3 regions of the Exiguobacterium sp. SH3S1 genome follow, and region 1 is predicted to be linked to each of the others. Evidence: riboswitches for the same ligand, from Rfam matches in the RefSeq annotation. Region 1 holds a riboswitch; each other region holds the start of a gene.
What was found. A riboswitch is a leader RNA that binds a small molecule or an ion and turns the genes downstream of it on or off. The one in region 1 is predicted to bind S-adenosylmethionine.
Positions count from the first base shown of each region.

Region 2: it holds a riboswitch for S-adenosylmethionine, as region 1 does, so the genes downstream of both, metK (methionine adenosyltransferase) here and EVJ26_RS13065 (MetQ/NlpA family ABC transporter substrate-binding protein) in region 1, are expected to answer to the same signal.
Region 3: it holds a riboswitch for S-adenosylmethionine, as region 1 does, so the genes downstream of both, msrA (peptide-methionine (S)-S-oxide reductase MsrA) here and EVJ26_RS13065 (MetQ/NlpA family ABC transporter substrate-binding protein) in region 1, are expected to answer to the same signal.

Region 1 covers NZ_SJUW01000015.1:33,092-38,994, reverse strand. The annotation lists gene EVJ26_RS13070 (iron-containing alcohol dehydrogenase) at 1-930, shown strand, start outside; SAM riboswitch class I at 972-1,075, shown strand; gene EVJ26_RS13065 (MetQ/NlpA family ABC transporter substrate-binding protein) at 1,153-1,974, shown strand; gene EVJ26_RS13060 (methionine ABC transporter ATP-binding protein) at 1,984-3,018, shown strand; gene EVJ26_RS13055 (methionine ABC transporter permease) at 2,990-3,652, shown strand; gene EVJ26_RS13050 (Spx/MgsR family RNA polymerase-binding regulatory protein) at 3,694-4,086, opposite strand; gene EVJ26_RS13045 (DUF302 domain-containing protein) at 4,259-4,642, shown strand; gene EVJ26_RS13040 (hypothetical protein) at 4,748-5,903, shown strand, end outside.
Region 2 covers NZ_SJUW01000002.1:154,098-160,000, forward strand. The annotation lists gene EVJ26_RS03530 (GNAT family N-acetyltransferase) at 1-245, opposite strand, end outside; gene EVJ26_RS03535 (YtxH domain-containing protein) at 410-907, shown strand; gene metK (methionine adenosyltransferase) at 949-2,157, opposite strand; SAM riboswitch class I at 2,289-2,408, opposite strand; gene pckA (phosphoenolpyruvate carboxykinase (ATP)) at 2,726-4,297, shown strand; gene EVJ26_RS03550 (alpha/beta hydrolase family protein) at 4,327-5,088, opposite strand; gene ytkD (RNA deprotection pyrophosphohydrolase) at 5,069-5,542, opposite strand; gene EVJ26_RS03560 (glucose-6-phosphate isomerase) at 5,641-5,903, opposite strand, start outside.
Region 3 covers NZ_SJUW01000005.1:38,699-44,601, forward strand. The annotation lists gene rlmN (dual-specificity RNA methyltransferase RlmN) at 1-55, opposite strand, end outside; gene EVJ26_RS06975 (amidase family protein) at 125-1,519, opposite strand; gene EVJ26_RS14465 (hypothetical protein) at 1,640-1,801, shown strand; SAM riboswitch class I at 1,846-1,945, shown strand; gene msrA (peptide-methionine (S)-S-oxide reductase MsrA) at 2,008-2,526, shown strand; gene EVJ26_RS06985 (GRP family sugar transporter) at 2,556-3,419, opposite strand; tRNA gene EVJ26_RS06990 (tRNA-Ala) at 3,562-3,634, shown strand; gene EVJ26_RS06995 (four-helix bundle copper-binding protein) at 3,751-4,083, shown strand; gene EVJ26_RS07000 (3'-5' exonuclease) at 4,151-4,717, shown strand; gene EVJ26_RS07005 (bifunctional glycosyltransferase family 2/GtrA family protein) at 4,745-5,806, opposite strand.

The sequences.
Region 1 (5,903 bases):
GTGCTGCGCGGCCAGAACGGTTTTGACGTCGTCAAGCGCGTCCTGCCAGCGATCACTGCCTATCCGACATCGCTGTTCCGTGGCGAATGCACGGACGCGGAGGTCGAACGGCTCCGTTTGAAGGATGTGGATGTCCTCCTTGCCGTCGGTGGGGGCAAGCTCGTCGATACGGCGAAACTCGTCGCTTACCGGCAAGGTGTCCCGCTGATCGTCATCCCGACGCTCGCCTCGAACTGTGCCGCCTTCACACCGCTCAGCGTCATCTATGACGAGCAGGGCGCCTATGACCGCTACGACGTGTTCCGCGTCGTCATCGAGCGGGTCATCGTCGACGCGAGGGTCGTGACGGACTCGCCGTACGACTACTTCCGAGCCGGCGTCATCGACACGGTCGCCAAGTTTTACGAGGCCCGCTATTTGAGCGGCGACAGTTCGCCTGATGCCGGCGTCAATACCGGTCTCGCCTTGGCCGAGCAATGCGGCCGGCTCGTCGAACTCGACTTGAGTGAGTCCAGTTTCACCGCGTATGGGCCAGAGACCCGGTTCGCGGTCGATCACATCCTTGCCGTCGGCGGTGCCGTCGGTGGTTTCGGGGACGCCGGGACACGCGTCGCCGTCGCCCACGCCGTCCACAACGCGCTCAGCCGCTTCGAGTCGACCCATCCGTTCTTACATGGCGACAAGGTCGGCTTCGGCCTCCTTGTCCAAGAACGGTTGCGTGGCTCGTCTGACGCCCCGTATTTAGAGGCGTGGCTCGCCAGGATCGGCGCGCCGACGTCACTTGAGACGCTCGGACTCGTTCCGGCCGACATCCCGCAACTGGTCGACGCGGTCCGGGCCGAGACTGAATTGCAACGCTCACCCGTCCCGCTCGATATTGACTATTTGAAAATAATTTTTGAAAATTCAGTATTTTCTGTTTACAAATAAAAGGATTAAAAGTAAGATGATAACAATTAAATAAGACCGATAGCTTATCAAGAGTGGTGGAGGGACTGGCCCTATGAAACCCGGCAACCAGATCGTAACGATCATGGTGCTAATTCCAACAGACGAAACGTCTGGGAGATGAGCGTGTCCGACTGTCTTTGACTTGTCGTGCCCGCCACTCTTTATGAGTAGCGGGCTTTTATTTTGGAGGAGGAATCATTCATGAACATCAAACAGAAAACAGTACTCGCAGGAACATCTCTACTCGCGGCCATCGCCTTGTCGGCGTGCGGCCAATCGGACGCGAGCGAAGCGCTCAGCACAGAATCCCTCACGATCGGCGTGACAGGCGGACCGCACCAGCAGATCGCCGAGAAAGTAAAAGAACTCGCAGCCGAGGATGGCCTCGAGCTCGACATCAAAGTGTTCAACGACTACAACACGCCGAACACGGCGCTCGACGAAGGCAGCCTTGACGTGAACAGTTACCAGACGCTGTCGTTCCTCGAGCTGCAGAAGTCGGACAAAGGCTATAAGATCGACGACGTGTTCAAGACGGTCGCTTTCCCGATGGGGCTCTATTCGGATAAGCTGACGGACATCAAGGAGTTGAAGGAAGGCGATAAAGTCGCCGTCCCGAACGACCCGGCGAACGAACTTCGGGCGCTGCGCCTGTATGAGACGGCCGGACTCATCACCTTGAAAGAAGGATTGACGGACAAGGCGACGAAACGTGACATCGCCGAGAACCCGCTCAACCTCGAATTCATCGAGCTCGAGGCGTCACAGCTCCCGACCCAGCTCCCGGAAGTCGCGCTCGCGGCCATCAACACGAACTTCGCGATGGGTGCCGGCCTATCGATCAATGAGGACGCCTTGTTCCATGAAGACACGGTCGACAACCCGTACCCGAACTACGTCGTCGTCCGTACCGACAACAAGGACGATGAAGTCGTCGAGACACTCAAATCTTACTACCACTCGGACGAGGTCCGGACGTTCATCGAAGAGACGTTCAACGGCTCGATCGTCCCAGCGTTTTAAGGAGGCACTATGATCGCACTCAAACAGATCTCAAAAACATTCACGGTAAACAAAGGGACCGTCACGGCGCTCGACGACGTCTCGCTGACGATTGAAAAGGGCGAGATCTTCGGCATCATCGGTCGGAGCGGCGCCGGCAAGAGCACGCTCATCCGCATGATCAATCTGCTCGAACGGCCGACGTCAGGTCAAGTCGAGATCGAAGGGCAAGACATCACGACGCTCGACAAAAAAGGGTTATCGAAGCTCCGTCACCGCATCGGGATGATCTTCCAGCACTATAACCTGTTGAAGACGGCGACCGTCGAAGACAACGTCGCCATCCCGCTCCGCCTAGAAGGACTCGATAAACGCTCGATCAGCGAGCGGGTCGACAAGTATCTCGACATCGTCGGACTGACCGATCACCGTAAACATTACCCGGAGCAACTCTCGGGCGGCCAGAAACAGCGCGTCGCCATCGCCCGGGCGTTGGCGCACGAGCCCGACATCCTGCTCAGCGACGAGGCGACGAGCGCGCTCGACCCGGAGACGACCGAGTCGATCCTCGATCTGTTGCTCGAGATCAACCGCGAGCTCGGGCTGACGATCTTCTTGATCACCCATGAGATGGAAGTCATCGAGCGGATCTGTGACCGGGTCGCCGTCATCGACGCCGGCAAGATCGTCGAGGAAGGCGACGTCCTCGACGTCTTCTCAGACCCGCAACATCCGACGACGCGCCGCTTCTTGAAAGCGAACCTCGACGTCCCGAAAGAAGTCGTCGACGTGTTGAGCTCGCACGGGACGCTCGTCAACTTGTCGTTCATCGGTCACCAGACCGAACAGGCCGTCCTCGCCGAGCTGACGAAACGGTTCGGCCTGCTGCCGAACATCATCGGGGGCGGGATCAAAAAGCTGAAAGGCGGTCTCGTCGGCAACTTGCTCGTCCATCTCGACGGGGACCAGGCACAGACCGACCAAGCCGTCCGCTACCTTGAAGCGAGCGGCGTCAAAGTGAAGGAGGTGACGAACCATGCTGCAGTTTTGGGGAAATTGGGGTGACTTGATTTGGACGGGCACGATCCAGACGCTGACGATGACCGGCATCGCGCTCGTCATCTCGACACTGATCGGCTTGCCGCTCGGGACGCTCCTCGTCTTGACGCGGCCGAATGGACGGCTCGCGAACCGTTACTTTTACGGGGCATTGTCGAGCGTGATCAACGTCGTCCGCTCGATCCCGTTCATCATTCTGCTATTCTTTATCTTGCCGTTCACCCGTTTCATCATGGGGACGACGATCGGCGTCCAAGGCGTCCTCTTGCCGCTCATCGTCTTCACGGCGCCATACATCGCCCGCTTGATGGAGTCGGCACTGCTCGAAGTCGACCGCGGCGTCGTCGAGGCGTACGAGGCGATGGGCATCTCGACGCGTAAGATCATCTGGTACGTATTGATCCGTGAGGCGCGGTCGTCAATCGTGCTCGGTCTGACGATCGCGACGATCGGTCTGATCGGCGCGACGGCGATGGCGGGTCTCGTCGGTGCGGGTGGACTCGGCGATATCGCCTATCAGTACGGGCATCTCCGGTTCGAGCCAGAGGTCATGTACGTGACGATCTTCGTCTTGATCCTGCTCGTGCAGTCGATCCAATCATTCGGCAACCGTTTGGCGGCCCGACTAAAGAAAGCCTGACAAAAGAGCGTCGCAAAATTTGCGGCGCTCTTACTGTTTGTCTAATAGTCGTTTAGTCGTTTCAAGTCGGCGATCCGGTTATGCCGCGGGATGAACGTCCGGATTTCTTTCTCGCTGAACCCGATCTGGATCCGGTTGTCATCGACGACGATCGGACTCTTCAAGATCTGTGGATGCGTCGCGACAAAACTGTACAGTTCGCGGAGCGACATCTCGTCGAGCTGGTCGGCCGCTTGTTTGTAGACACTTTTTTGGACAGACAAGAGATCGGTCGTCCCGTTTTCGGTGAGCCGGAGCATCTCCTTGAACTCGGTGAACGACATTCCTTGGTCGGTCAATTTCTTCTCGATGAACGGGATATTCTGTTCGCGTAACCAATCGAGCGTCTTGCGGGAAGAACTGCAGCTTGTATGCGTGAATACGGTGACCGTCACGACAACCACTTCTCCTTTGCGTAAGTATGGACTCTTTTATTTTCTCTCATTACTACGAGTCGAACGCGGAATATGTTTCAAATCACATATACTTTTTCAAAACGACGATACGATTTGTTTCAGACTAGTTCGGGTACATGACGAGAGAGACAACAAACAAGGAGGGGCTTATATGTTTGATTATACAGTGAAGACGGATCAGTCGGTCGAAGCAGTGGTCGAGAAGTTGAAAGCGACGCTCAAGGACGAAGCGTTCGGCGTGCTGTGGGATTTCGACTTGAGTGATACGCTCAAAGAGAAAGGGGAAGCCATCGACGGGGACTATCATATCCTCGAAGTGTGCAACCCGAAAAAGGCCAAGAAAGTCATCACGGCGCACCGGGAGGGTGGCTACTTCCTGCCGTGCAAGCTCGCCGTCTTCACGAAAGACGGGGCGACCCATGTCGGGATGCCGAAACCGACGAAACTGATCGAATTGATCGAGGACGAGTCGCTCCAGTCCATCGCACTGGATGTCGAGACGAGACTGACACGCGCCATCGATAACAGCATCTAATCGAAGCGTCGAACCCGTCCAAGTAAGTGGACGGGTTTTTTTATGTTCTTTAATAAGTAAGATAATGGTAAAATTGGGTCATCAAGAAGACGAGGGGCGGAAACGTTGAAACAATCTGTCAAATGGATGCTGTTGAGCGCGGTTTTACTTTCCGGATGCGGAAAAGACGAGACGAGCGCGTTGAAATTGGATTATATCGATCACCATTGGACCGTGAATAAATATTCGCTTGAGGCAGAGCCGGTCACCGATATCGATGAGACGTTAGCGGCGTGCACGGGTGACTTGACGACGTCGCTAGACGGGGAGTTAACGGTCTTCGACACGGTCGTGGCGAGCCGGCCCCCTTTGACGAACTCAGGGGAAGATTACATGTTCAAAAGTGTGACATACGTCAAAGGGGATAAATCTTATGCAATTTGCCGCGATATGGTCTCTCATCGTCTCCAAGCGGAAGTGATTCCGTCTTTCCCAGAAGAGATAAGCGCGTCGACAGGAACTTCGATCGGCCGTGCTCCTGCCGTGTTACAGACGAAAGCCTCGGACGGAGCGATGTTCCTTCAATCAGAGGTAAAGAGCGGATATGACCATGAACTTGAATTGTTTCCAGATTCGTTATTCAGCTTCTCACAGGCGCTGTATGGGGAGATGGAGATCGCTGTCGAAGGTTGGCCGACACTGTTCCCGATCAATACGTTCGAACCGGCGACGTCGTCGATGGGTGACGTCCAAATGATGATGGCCTTCAGTCCAGAAGAGAAGCTTCCGTACGTGTTGATGGGGCATCAGAACGGTTCTTTCTCGTCTCAACCGATTGAAGTCACGTTTGACGCGACCGAGGCGGCCCCGAGATATGAATCATTAAAAATTGAACGGATTCCGCTCACCGAACAAGTACTTGAGTCCGGCAAGAGCTACCCGATCTTTACGTTCACGTACATGAAAGACGGAGCGCCGATCACCGACACGGTGACGATCACGTATCGGGAAGAGACGTTCATCACGGAAGAAGAACGTGATCTTCAGCAGGAGCATACCGACATGCAGTCTATGTGGCAATCTGATGAACCGTTCGTCTATTTACATAAGAAACCGTTCAGCCATGAACAGCCTCTTGCTTATCCGGATGTCCTCAAGGCGGCCGGGACCGACATGACCGACTTGATCGACACCATAGACGCGGCAGAATCGGTCAATCGCAGTGGGGATGCGGGCGAGTATCATCAGTTGACGATTCTCGATGGGCTGAAAGGCCAAGAGT
Region 2 (5,903 bases), on a different contig from region 1:
AGCACTTCCCAAGTATCACCGCGGTCGATCGCATGGTAAAACCCGATGACGTCTCCTTCGGCCTCACCGACGATGAACAACTGTTCTTTCGCTTCTTCACTCGAACCGATGGCCCGGACGATCTCTTCTTGTTGATAGGCGCGCTCCATCACCTTAGACCGAACGTCATCTGTCACACTGATGGTCGCAAGTGCGATATCTCGAATCGTGGCGGCATCTTCTGGTACGGCTTCCCGCATCTTCATAACAGCTTCCCCCTTTTGGCCAATCTAGTACTATCATTCCCCATCACGTAAAAAATATCCTGCCCTTCTATTACTTTTTCGTGTCGAAATAAAGCAGAACGTTATTTTCTATTTTAACTAGGGTATATGAGTACCAATGCCAACTTACAAAGGAGTGTTTAGACATGGAACCAACATTACAAAACGATCCACACGCAGATAACGCCAACAACCCGAATCGCCAATTCGACCAAACCAACTCGGGTGGTCCTAGAATCAACGTCGTGACCGGGATGCTTCTCGGTGCGCTCGTCGGCGGTCTGATCGCCCTACTTAGCTCGTCGAACCGTGAGACGACGAAACAGTCGCTCACGAATGCGAAGTCGTCTGTCGGCGGTCTCGTCGACACGATCAAAGAAGATCCGGCCGGTAAAGCGTCTCAAGTCATCGAGCAAGTGAAATCGGCGTCAGGTATGATTCAAGAAGTGTCGACCGATGTGCAAAACGTCTATGAAAAAGTTGTCGGTGAAGTCGACACGGTCAAAGAAGACGTGAACAAAGTCGTCGAGACGGCCCAGGAAACAAAATCAGATTTGCAAGATATTGGTGAGAAAGTCGTCGAGGCGAAAGATACAGCACTCGGCAACGAGAACGCAACAAACGAAAATAAACCACAAGCATAATAAAAAAACGACCTTTCTCGCGAAAGGTCGTTTTTTTATGCTTATGCGAAACGTTTTGCGCCTTCTTCAAGCAATGCCGCTTTGTCCGTCTGCTCCCATGGGAGTTCAACGTCTGTGCGACCAAAGTGTCCGTAAGCTGCTGTCTGTCTGTAGATCGGGCGACGAAGGTCGAGCATCTTAATGATGCCGGCCGGACGAAGGTCGAAGTTCTCACGAATGAGTTCAACGAGTTCAGTCTCGCTCAATTTACCAGTGCCGAACGTGTCCACCGCGATTGAAACCGGGTGTGCGACACCGATCGCGTATGCAAGTTGAACTTCCGCTTTGTCAGCAAGTCCAGCTGCAACGAGGTTTTTCGCCACGTAGCGGGCCGCGTATGCTGCCGAACGGTCAACTTTGGTAGGATCTTTACCTGAGAACGCACCACCGCCGTGGCGAGCATATCCACCGTATGTGTCGACGATGATTTTACGTCCTGTAAGACCTGCATCACCTTGTGGTCCACCGATGACAAAACGGCCAGTCGGGTTGATGAAGTACTTTGTCTCGGCATCGATGAGTTCAGCCGGGATGACTGCTGCGATCACGTGTTCTTTAAGGTCCGCTTGGATTTGCTCGAGCGTGATGTCTTCTGCGTGTTGCGTCGAGATGACGATCGTATCGATACGGACCGGGTTGTTGTCTTGGTCGTATTCAACAGTTACTTGCGTCTTACCGTCTGGACGAAGGTAAGTGAGCGTTCCGTTTTTGCGGACTTCTGCCAAGCGACGTGACAATTTGTGAGCGAGTGAGATTGGGAGCGGCATGAGTTCAGGTGTCTCGTTCGTTGCATAACCGAACATGAGGCCTTGGTCACCGGCACCAATCGCATCGATTTCTTCGTCAGTCATTTGACCTTCACGAGCTTCGAGCGCTTGGTCGACACCGAGTGCGATGTCTGCTGACTGCTCGTCGATTGCTGTGAGTACAGCACAAGTCTCAGCGTCAAAACCATATTTGGCGCGCGTGTAGCCGATCTCACGAACAGTTTCACGTACAACTTTCGGGATATCCACGTAAGTCGATGTCGTGATTTCACCAGCTACGAGCACGAGACCTGTCGTGACAGACGTCTCAGCCGCAACGCGGGCGTTTGGATCTTCAGCCAAAATTGCATCCAAAATCGCATCTGAGATTTGGTCACAAATTTTATCCGGATGTCCTTCAGTGACGGACTCCGAAGTGAAAAGTCGACGGTTCAAGTTTGACATTTCGAAAAACCTCCTATTAATAAGGGTGATGTGTGGACGGTACTCGTTCCCCTTACGCGTTGCTTTGGGACGGTAATGAAAAAAACCTTTCGCCACGTTCAATGGGAAAGGTTGAATCGTTCTTCCTTACCCTCTTATCGTTCGAAGCTGTCGCTTCGCTTCAGGATAGCACCTTTTCCGAAAAAGACTACAGGATCGGACGGTTGCTGGGCTTCGTAGGGCCTTGTTCCCTCCACCGCTCAGAATAAGAGTATCCGTTACGAACACCATCATATAAATGCCATACCGTTCTGTCAAGCGTATCTGCTTAATTTGTAAATTTCTTCGTAATCACGGAAATCATTTATGTTTGTGAAATATCAAACATTTTTTTGACGGTTTCCGTTTTTTCACTCCCCGCTTATACAGAATATGTTAGAATGTCTTTGTAAGAAAGCGCTTACTTTAAAGGGTAAAGAAATGCTTGTTTTCGATTAGTGTGTCACATATAATGAAAATGTCATACTAATTAAACGCGGAAGTATGCGGATTTCATCCACATCTATTTAGGGGAAAGGTGGGATTCAGGATGGCGACTACGCTCCTGAAAATCGAAGAATTAATTAAGGGTGCCGATGTATTACGGAACTTAACGGTTCCAGAACTGGTGGAAGAAGCCATTCGTAACGGTGAAGGCGTACTGACGAAAGACGGGGCTTTATCGGTCAGTACAGGGAAATTCACAGGACGGTCACCGAAAGACAAATTCGTCGTCCAAGATGAAGTCAGCAACTCGTTAGTGGACTGGGGGCCGATCAATCAGCCGATCGCAGAAGAAAAGTTCACCGCTCTTCTCGACAAAGTCCTCACCCATCTCGAGACGAAACAGAAGCTGTATTATCTCGAAGCTTCGGCTGGAGCTGACGAGCACTACACGCTACCTGTACGCGCCATCACCGAGTACGCGTGGCACAGCTTGTTCGCGAAGCAGTTGTTCTTGCGAGAGTGGCCGACGAGAGCTGCGTTTGACCCGTTCACGGTCATTTATGCACCGAGCTACAAGGCCGACCCAACAGTTGACGGGACGAACTCAGAAACATTTATCCTCGTCTCGTTCGCCAAACGTACCATTCTGATCGGGGGAACAGAATACGGCGGCGAAATTAAAAAATCGATTTTCTCGGTCATGAACTTCCTATTACCTGAACAGCACGTCTTGTCGATGCATTGCTCGGCCAACGTCTCGGACGCCGGGGAGACGGCGCTCTTCTTCGGACTATCGGGCACGGGAAAGACGACGCTATCGGCCGATATGGAACGGCATCTCATCGGTGACGATGAGCACGGTTGGTCACCAGACGGCATCTTCAACATCGAAGGCGGTTGCTACGCCAAGACGATCAACTTGTCGCGTGAGAACGAACCTCAAATTTATGACGCCATCCGTTTCGGATCGTTGATCGAAAACGTCATCTTGAACGAAGACCGCTCACCCGACTACAAAAACATCTCGCTCACCGAAAATACGCGAGCAGCTTATCCGATTCAATACATCGATAACGCGATGCTCCCTTCACGGGCCGGTCACCCGAACACGATCGTCTTCTTGACGGCCGATGCTTACGGGGTGCTCCCGCCGATCAGCAAGTTGACGAAAGAGCAGGCGATGTATCACTTCCTATCTGGCTACACATCAAAACTAGCCGGGACGGAGCGCGGCGTGACCGAGCCACAAGCAACGTTCTCGACTTGCTTCGGCTCACCGTTCTTGCCGCTCGCCCCGGAACGATACGCCGACATGCTCGGCAAGTTGATCGAACAGCATAACGTCGACGTCTACCTCGTCAACACGGGTTGGACCGGCGGGGCTTACGGTGAAGGGTCGCGTATGAAGCTCAGCTACACACGGACCATGGTGAACGCCGCGATCAACGGTCAATTGCGTGACGTCGACACTGTGAAGCACGACATCTTCAACGTCGACATCCCAGTCCATATCGACGGCGTCCCACAAGACGTGCTCAACCCACGTGACACTTGGAAAGATACGGCTCATTACGATGTCGAAGCGCGAGCGCTCGCCTTGAAGTTCCAACAAAACTTTAAACGATTCACGAAAGCGAGTGAGAAGGTCATCGCGGCCGGCCCAATCGTCTTCTAACTCAAAATGACTAGTACCCCGCTCGGGTACTAGTCATTTTTTCTTGCAATCGCCAACATCCAATCCATCGCTCGGTCCGTCGTCTTCCATTTTTCCCAGAACGGGAGCTGATGGGCGAACGGCAAGATCCAAAGCTCTGCTTGCGAACCAATCTTGTCGGCGAGGGCGGTCGCATGACGAAGCCGGACTTGCTCGTCGTCCGTCCCATGAATGAGTAGCGTCGGCGCCTGCCAGTCTTTGAAGAGCGGAGACCGTTCGACATACGCCTCATGGACCGCCGCCGGGTCTCCCCCGGTCATCCGGCGCAACATCTTCCGCATCGAACGCTGTTCTTCATACGTCCATTCCAAATTCGTCACACCCGCCCACGACGTGACCGACGTGACGGGACGTTTTGATGCGAGCGACAACGCCATCATGCCGCCCCGGGAAAAGCCGAGGGCGTGGATCGTCTCGTGCGTCCGGCTAACGCGGTCATACAGAGACACGACGTCCTCTAAGTCGGCGCCTCCGAAATCCTCTTTTCCGGTTCCCCCGTGGTTCCCGCGATAGACCGGCGCCACGACATGGAACCCTTTCGCCGCGAATTGCATTAGCCGAGGCAACCGGACGTCGCCGATCCTCCCGGTGCCGCCTCGTAAATAAAACAGCACCTGGCCGTTCGGGCGTTTTGGCGTGATCGTGTAGGCGACGATTTCTTCCCCGTCACTCGTCTCGTACCAACCTCGATGAACGGGGTATCCCGCATAAGGAGGCAGGACGTCGACTCGATCAAACCAACTTTTTGTCATGGAGTACTTTCATCGTTTCGGGCAACACTTTATCTTTCATCATGAAACTGTAGCGGCCGTTACGGAGCAGGTTCGTCGGTAACGTGTCCAACAAGACGGCCCCGTCGGTCTCATCGACGGCCGGATGATCCTCGAACCGTTCGATTTCCGCAAAATAAATATTTTTGATGACGGTGTCACCACGCCCGAGCACCCGGTACTGCCCTAAATAATGGAGCGTCTTGACGACACCTCCCGTCTCCTCGTACACTTCCCGAATCGCCGCGTCGTCCTCGTGTTCTCCGGGTTCGACTTTCCCTCCCGGAAATTCGAGTCCGCGCTGCTTATGCTTCGTGAGCACCCATTTGTCCGCATAGCGGGCGACGACCCAGACGTGAAGCGGCGTATCCGAAAATGGATAGTGCTCGAAGCTCAACTCGACTTTATTGTGATAGTAGTCCGTGAATGTCAACATAGTCCATCCCTTTCTTTCCCGTGTCTACTCTCACTTTACCTTGTCTCACCCTAGTTTCAAACAAAAAAATAGGCCCGCCGAGGCGGACCTACAATAAATCATTGGTTTAAGCGCTTTTCAAGCTCAGCTTTTTGTTCCTCGTAACCTGGTTTTCCAAGCAACGCGAACATGTTCGCTTTATATGCTTCAACACCTGGCTGGTTGAACGGGTTGACTCCGAGAATGTAGCCGCTCATCGCGCACGCCTTCTCGAAGAAGTAGAACAAGTAGCCGAGATGATATGGCGTCATCTCTGGCAATTCGACGACGAGGTTCGGCACGTTTCCGTCCGTGTGGGCGAGGAGCGTTCCTTCTGCCGCCT
Region 3 (5,903 bases), on a different contig from region 1:
ATACGCAAGCGTCCGACAGCTGATCAAATGTCAGCCCATATATAGATGATTTCATTGTAATCTGTCCTTTCTTCAATCCGCATACGTACCATTGTAGCGGACGTGAGCGACAGGTGCAACGTTCTTACATAGGCGGGATCGGACGCGTCACGTGGCGTTCGAACGCGTAGGCGATGCGGATGAGGTCTCGTTCCGCATAGCTCGTACCCGTGAATGACAGCCCGAAAGGTGCCCCGCTCTGTTTGAGCTTGTATGGGATCGTGACCGTCGGGTGCCCTGCCTTCGCCGCCATATCGTAATTCAAGTCGTGTGGCAACGCCAGGGCGTGAAGCGTTTGTTCCATCAATAAACGATCGAGGCCGTCCGTTTTCGCGTGCCGGACGTCGGCTAAGCGTCGCTCTAGGTAGCTCGACTCGGTCAAACGCCCTAATAACTGATTCGCTTTCTCGAACGTAACTTGTCCATGCGGGATCGTTTCCGGGTGACGCTTGTTCCAGTCCATCAAGTCCTTGAGCGTTTCATATGGGAGCGCTGTCGTCGCCAAATACGCCTCAATCCCGAGCTTGAACTCATGGTAGAGGACGTCGCCTTGGTCAAGTCCGTCGTTTGACGGCAGGTCGACTTCGACGAGCTCGACCCCGCTCGCTTTGAGTAACGCCAGCGCTTCTTGATAGAGCGTCTGTTCTTCATCCGACAGTTCCGCCTTCACGAAACCGACGCGCATGCCGACGGCTTGACGCTCGTCGAGACACGTCCGGTACGGTGGACCGGCCGGCAGATGTGTCGTCGCCGGGTCCGAGTCGTCTTCCCCGCACATCGCTTCTAGTGCGAGCACCGCGTCGCGGAGCGTCCGCGCCATCGGACCGGCCGTATCTTGCGACCGCGAAATCGGGATAATCCCACTCCGGCTGATGAGCCCGACCGTCGGTTTGATGCCGACGATGCCGTTATGGACGCTCGGATGGATGATCGACCCGCTCGTCTCGCTGCCGACGGCGAGCATCGTCAAGTTCGCCGCAACGGCAGCCGCCGAGCCAGAGCTCGAACCGCCGACGTCGAGATTGTCACCATACGGATTGAGCGTCTGGCCACCGACCCCGCTCCATCCGTTCGGCATGTCCTCCGTCAAAAAATTGGCCCATTCCGATAAGTTGGTTTTGCCGAGAATGACCGCCCCATGCTCACGGAGGCGGCGGACGAGTTCAGCGTCACGACCCGCAAAGTGATGCTCGAGCGCCACGGCGCCGGCAGTCGTCCTCATGAGTCCCGCCGTCTCGATGTTGTCCTTGAGTAAAACGGGAATACCGAGGAGTGGCAGCCGGTCTCCGCGTCGGTAGGCACGGTCGGCCGCCTCCGCCTCGAACAACGCGTCCGGGTTCACTTGGATGACCGCTTTCAGTTTATCGTTCAAGCTAGCGATCCGTGTCAAATAGTAGGCCGTCACGTCCCGGGCCGTGAACGTCCCTTCTTTATAGCCGCACTGTGCGGTCTCGATGTCTAGTTCAAATAAGTCTTGCATCCAATTCCCTCCTTATAGGCAATGTTATTCGGTATTCGCTGAATGCATCGAATCCCCTTCTTTTTATCGCCATTGGATGTGCAACTTGATACACTAGAAGAAACGTTATTGGAGGTAGCCATGTCCCGCTCTTACATCCTTGTTTTACTGTCCGTGTTCGCCCTGTTCTTTCTACAATTGTTCGGGGATGATTTGCCGTGGGCATTCCCTGCGTCCATCGCCCTCATTATCTTGATTGTTGGTGCCACGCTATTTCAACTTCGGCGCACACCAAATCGTTGACGTTTAAACGAGACAGATGATATGATGCTGTCACCAACTACATATCGATATCTTGAGTGAACGAGAGACCTGGCTCTATGACTTCACAGCAACCTGCTTCGGCAAGGTGCTACTTCCAGCAAGGCATCGCCTTGGACGATATGACAAAACGCTCATGTCGATGACATGGGCGCTTTTTTTGGAATGAACATGAGGGGGATTTTATTTTGGAAAAAGCTACATTCGCAGGCGGTTGTTTTTGGTGCATGGTGACACCGTTCGAGGAACAGCCAGGCATCGAAGGCATCGTATCCGGCTATACGGGCGGACACGTCGACAATCCGACGTATAAAGACGTCAAGACAGGCACGAGCGGTCATTACGAGGTCGTCGAGATCACGTTCGATCCGTCTCAGTTCGCGTATGAGCGCTTGCTCGAACTGTATTGGATTCAGACTGACCCGACCGACGACGGCGGCCAGTTCCAAGACCGCGGGCAACAATATGCGCCCGCCATCTTCTATCATACGGAAGAACAACGCGTGAAAGCAGAACAGAGCCGCGACGCGCTCGCTGCGAGCGGAAAGTTCAAACAACCGATTGTGACGAAAATCTTACCGGCTGACGTCTTTTACCCGGCCGAAGACTATCATCAAGATTATCATAAAAAAAATCCGGCCCACTATAAAGCGGACCGGAAACAATCTGGCCGTGACGAGTTCATCGACCAGACGTGGACAAGCTGACAACGACGGGCCTCATACCCGTCGTTTTTTTAGCTCTTCGCGAGCCCTAACATAAAACCGGCGACCACGATCAGACCGATCCCCATAAACACGAAGACGCGTTCTTTCGACGTCTTTTCTTCTTTTAGCAAGTAAATGCCACCGAGTGTCGCGACGACGACGTTCAGTTGAGACAGTGCGAACGACGTGGCGATGCCGACTTCTCCGCTCGAGACGAACAACCCGAAGTTCCCGATCCCCCAGGCAAGCCCGGCGAAGATGTTCTTGAACGTCTTCGGATCAAACTTTTTCACATCTTTTTCACGAAGACTGAACAAGAGCGCGGCGATGAACATCCCGAGTGACTGCGGTAGGATGGCGGTGATGCCATCGACCTCAAAGTAGTTGGTGAGGACGGCGTACGTCACGTAACCGATGCTCGAAACGAGCAGCACGAGTAGCCCTTTTTTCAAAGCACTACTGCTGTCAGATTCTTTATGTTGTTGATATGACGTCATGACGGCCCCGATGATGATCAAGACGAGGGCCGAGAAGCCGAGCCATAGTTCAGTCGGCGTCTTCCAGTCCCCAAGGACGATGACCCCGAACAGTGATGTCCCGACAAGCTGCATCCCTGTACTGATTGGCATCGCTTTCGAGACGCTCAAAATTTGGAATGACTGGAATTGAAGGTATTGTCCGAGCGCCCAGAACACACCCGATATGAAACCAGTCACGATCGCGAGCGTCGTGAACTCTGGTTTGAAGACGAGCGCGATGACAGTCGCCATTACCATCGCGCCGATCGTCGTGCCGACCAATTGTTGAATCGGCTTGCCGCCGACAATAGATACGATAAGCGGGATACTCCCCCACATGAGTGCGGGCAGTAGCGCCAGCAAAATCATCTCCATATGTTGCACCTGCTTTCTTAATATAACATTCTGTCTGTTCTTCCCGGCTCTAGCGCCCAATAAACTTCAAAAATGATTTTCAAAGTTCTTTCGTTTTTCTTGTTGCCAAATCATTTATTAGAATGATATAATAATTTCCAACGGGGCATTAGCTCAGCTGGGAGAGCGCCACGCTGGCAGCGTGGAGGTCAGCGGTTCGAGCCCGCTATGCTCCATTCCTTAAGTCGGTCCACTGATGTGGACCGACTTTTTTCGTGTCCCCGCCTCGGTTTAAGTCGACACGAACCGGGTAATGATTGTAAGACATCATTTATCTTAAGGGGGACTTCCAATGAACCGAGCCGCTGTCGAAGAGACGATTTTGGCCGTGATCGATTGTATCCGAGCGAGCAATCATTGCTTCTCGAAATGTTTACAAGAAGAAGATCTGCTGATGGTCTCGGAATGCATCCGGTTGACGAAAGAATGCGCCGAAGTCGCCACGCTCACCTTGAACGCGCTCGAAACCGACTCGGCGTTCACAAGACCGATCGCGGCGCTCTGTGCGCAAGTGTGTGATACGTGTGCCGTCGAATGCGGGCGTCACTTGTACGACCATTGCCAACGTTGCTCTGAAGCTTGCTTGCGCTGCGCCGAGGCGTGCCGGCATCTCTCGGCCGCATGATCGCTTTCCCGTCTAACCTTGTGTTAGACTTTTTTTGTACAGATTTTTTGAGAAGAGAGGAACTTTTATGCCACATTCTATTCTAGCCATCGATGTCGAGACGGCCAATCGCGACAGTCGGAGCATCTGCTCTGTCGGTTGGAGTCTACTGACAGACGGTGAAGTCGTCGAGACGAACCAATGGCTCGTCAATCCTGAGGAAGACTTTGACCAAGGCAATATTCGCGTCCACGGGATTCGCCCGAGCGACGTCTGGGACGCCCCAGCATTACCCGAAGTGCTCGAACAGCTCTACCCGATTCTGAACGCCGTCGACGTCGTCATGGCCCATAACGCCGCGTTCGACATGGGCGCGCTCCGAAAAGCGATCGCCAAGTACGACTTGTTCTCTTTCCCGACGATTGAATACGGCTGTACCGTCAAGTTGTCCCGCAAGCTCTATCCGGGGCTACCGAACCATAAGTTGAACACGATGGCCGAGCATTTGAACGTTCCGTTCATCCACCACGATGCCGCCGAGGACGCCCGCGTCTGCGCCCTGCTCATGCGCGATATGATGGTCAAGACCGGGATCGCCGACGTGCGCGAGTTGCACCGCTACACGTCGGTCAAACTCGGAACGCTCGCTTATTGACGAAAGGCCCGACAGCTGTCGGGCCTTTCAGCGTTTGAAGATCCATCTCTTTTGGACGTAGTAACTCAATACGAACAATCCGCTGTCGACGGCGACCTTGAGGATGACCTCGCCGTCCCGAAACACAAGGAACAACACGTAGACGAGACTCGCCGACAGCGCCATCTGCACAGCGACCAACCCAAAGTATTTCAACATCGAGCGCTTCGCTTTCGATTTGAAGACGACTTTCCGGTTGACGTAATAATTGAATAACGAAGACACGATGCGCGCCAAAACCGTCGCCACGATGACATGGACTGATTCGAACCATGGATTCAATAAGAAGATCAACAACGCGTAGACGCCGATGTCCATTAAGAATGAAGCGACTGATGATAGGGAATAGGCCAAAAACATTCGATAAATAAGAATCGAATCGATGACTGGACGAAAATGTGAGGACGCGTTCTCGTCAATGTATACCGTTTCGATCGGTGTTTGATGAATCGGTACTTGCAGTCGTTTCGTGAACGTCAACATGTTCATCTCGAACTCATAGCGGTTGCCCGGAATATCAATCAGTTGCTTGGCGTAGCGGAGCGGAATCGCCCGAAGTCCGGTCTGTGTGTCGTTCAGCCGGAGACCGCTGCCGAGCAACATAACAAATCTCGTCATTTGATTGCCGAACCGGCTCCGGAACGGAATCGCAGGCGACGAGAAATCACGACAGCCCATGATCAGATGATGCGGCCACTTCACCCCTTCATCGTACAGGTTACAGACGTCCGCCGGCAGATGTTGTCCGTCCGCATCGACGGTGATCACGCCGGTCGTCTCAGGATATGCGTCGACGATGTGACGGAGCCCGGTCTTTAGCGCTGCGCCTTTGCCGGCGTTTTGTTCATGCTCGAGCACAGCGGAGACGTCCGCCTTTACGTCATCGAACACGACGCGGCACGTATCGGCACTACCGTCGTTCACGATGATGACATGGACGAACCCTTTGTCTTTCAACTCCCGGACCAGTGTGACGAGCGCCTGGTCAGGGTTATAGGCCGGTATTAACACGACATAGTCGTCTAAACGTTCCACGGCATGCATTTGCATCGCCACCCCTCCTTCTTTCCTCTTATACCCCAGTCAGACGAAAGTGATACCGGGACAAGAAAAAAACGTGATGGCTTTGCGCCATCACGTCAAATCA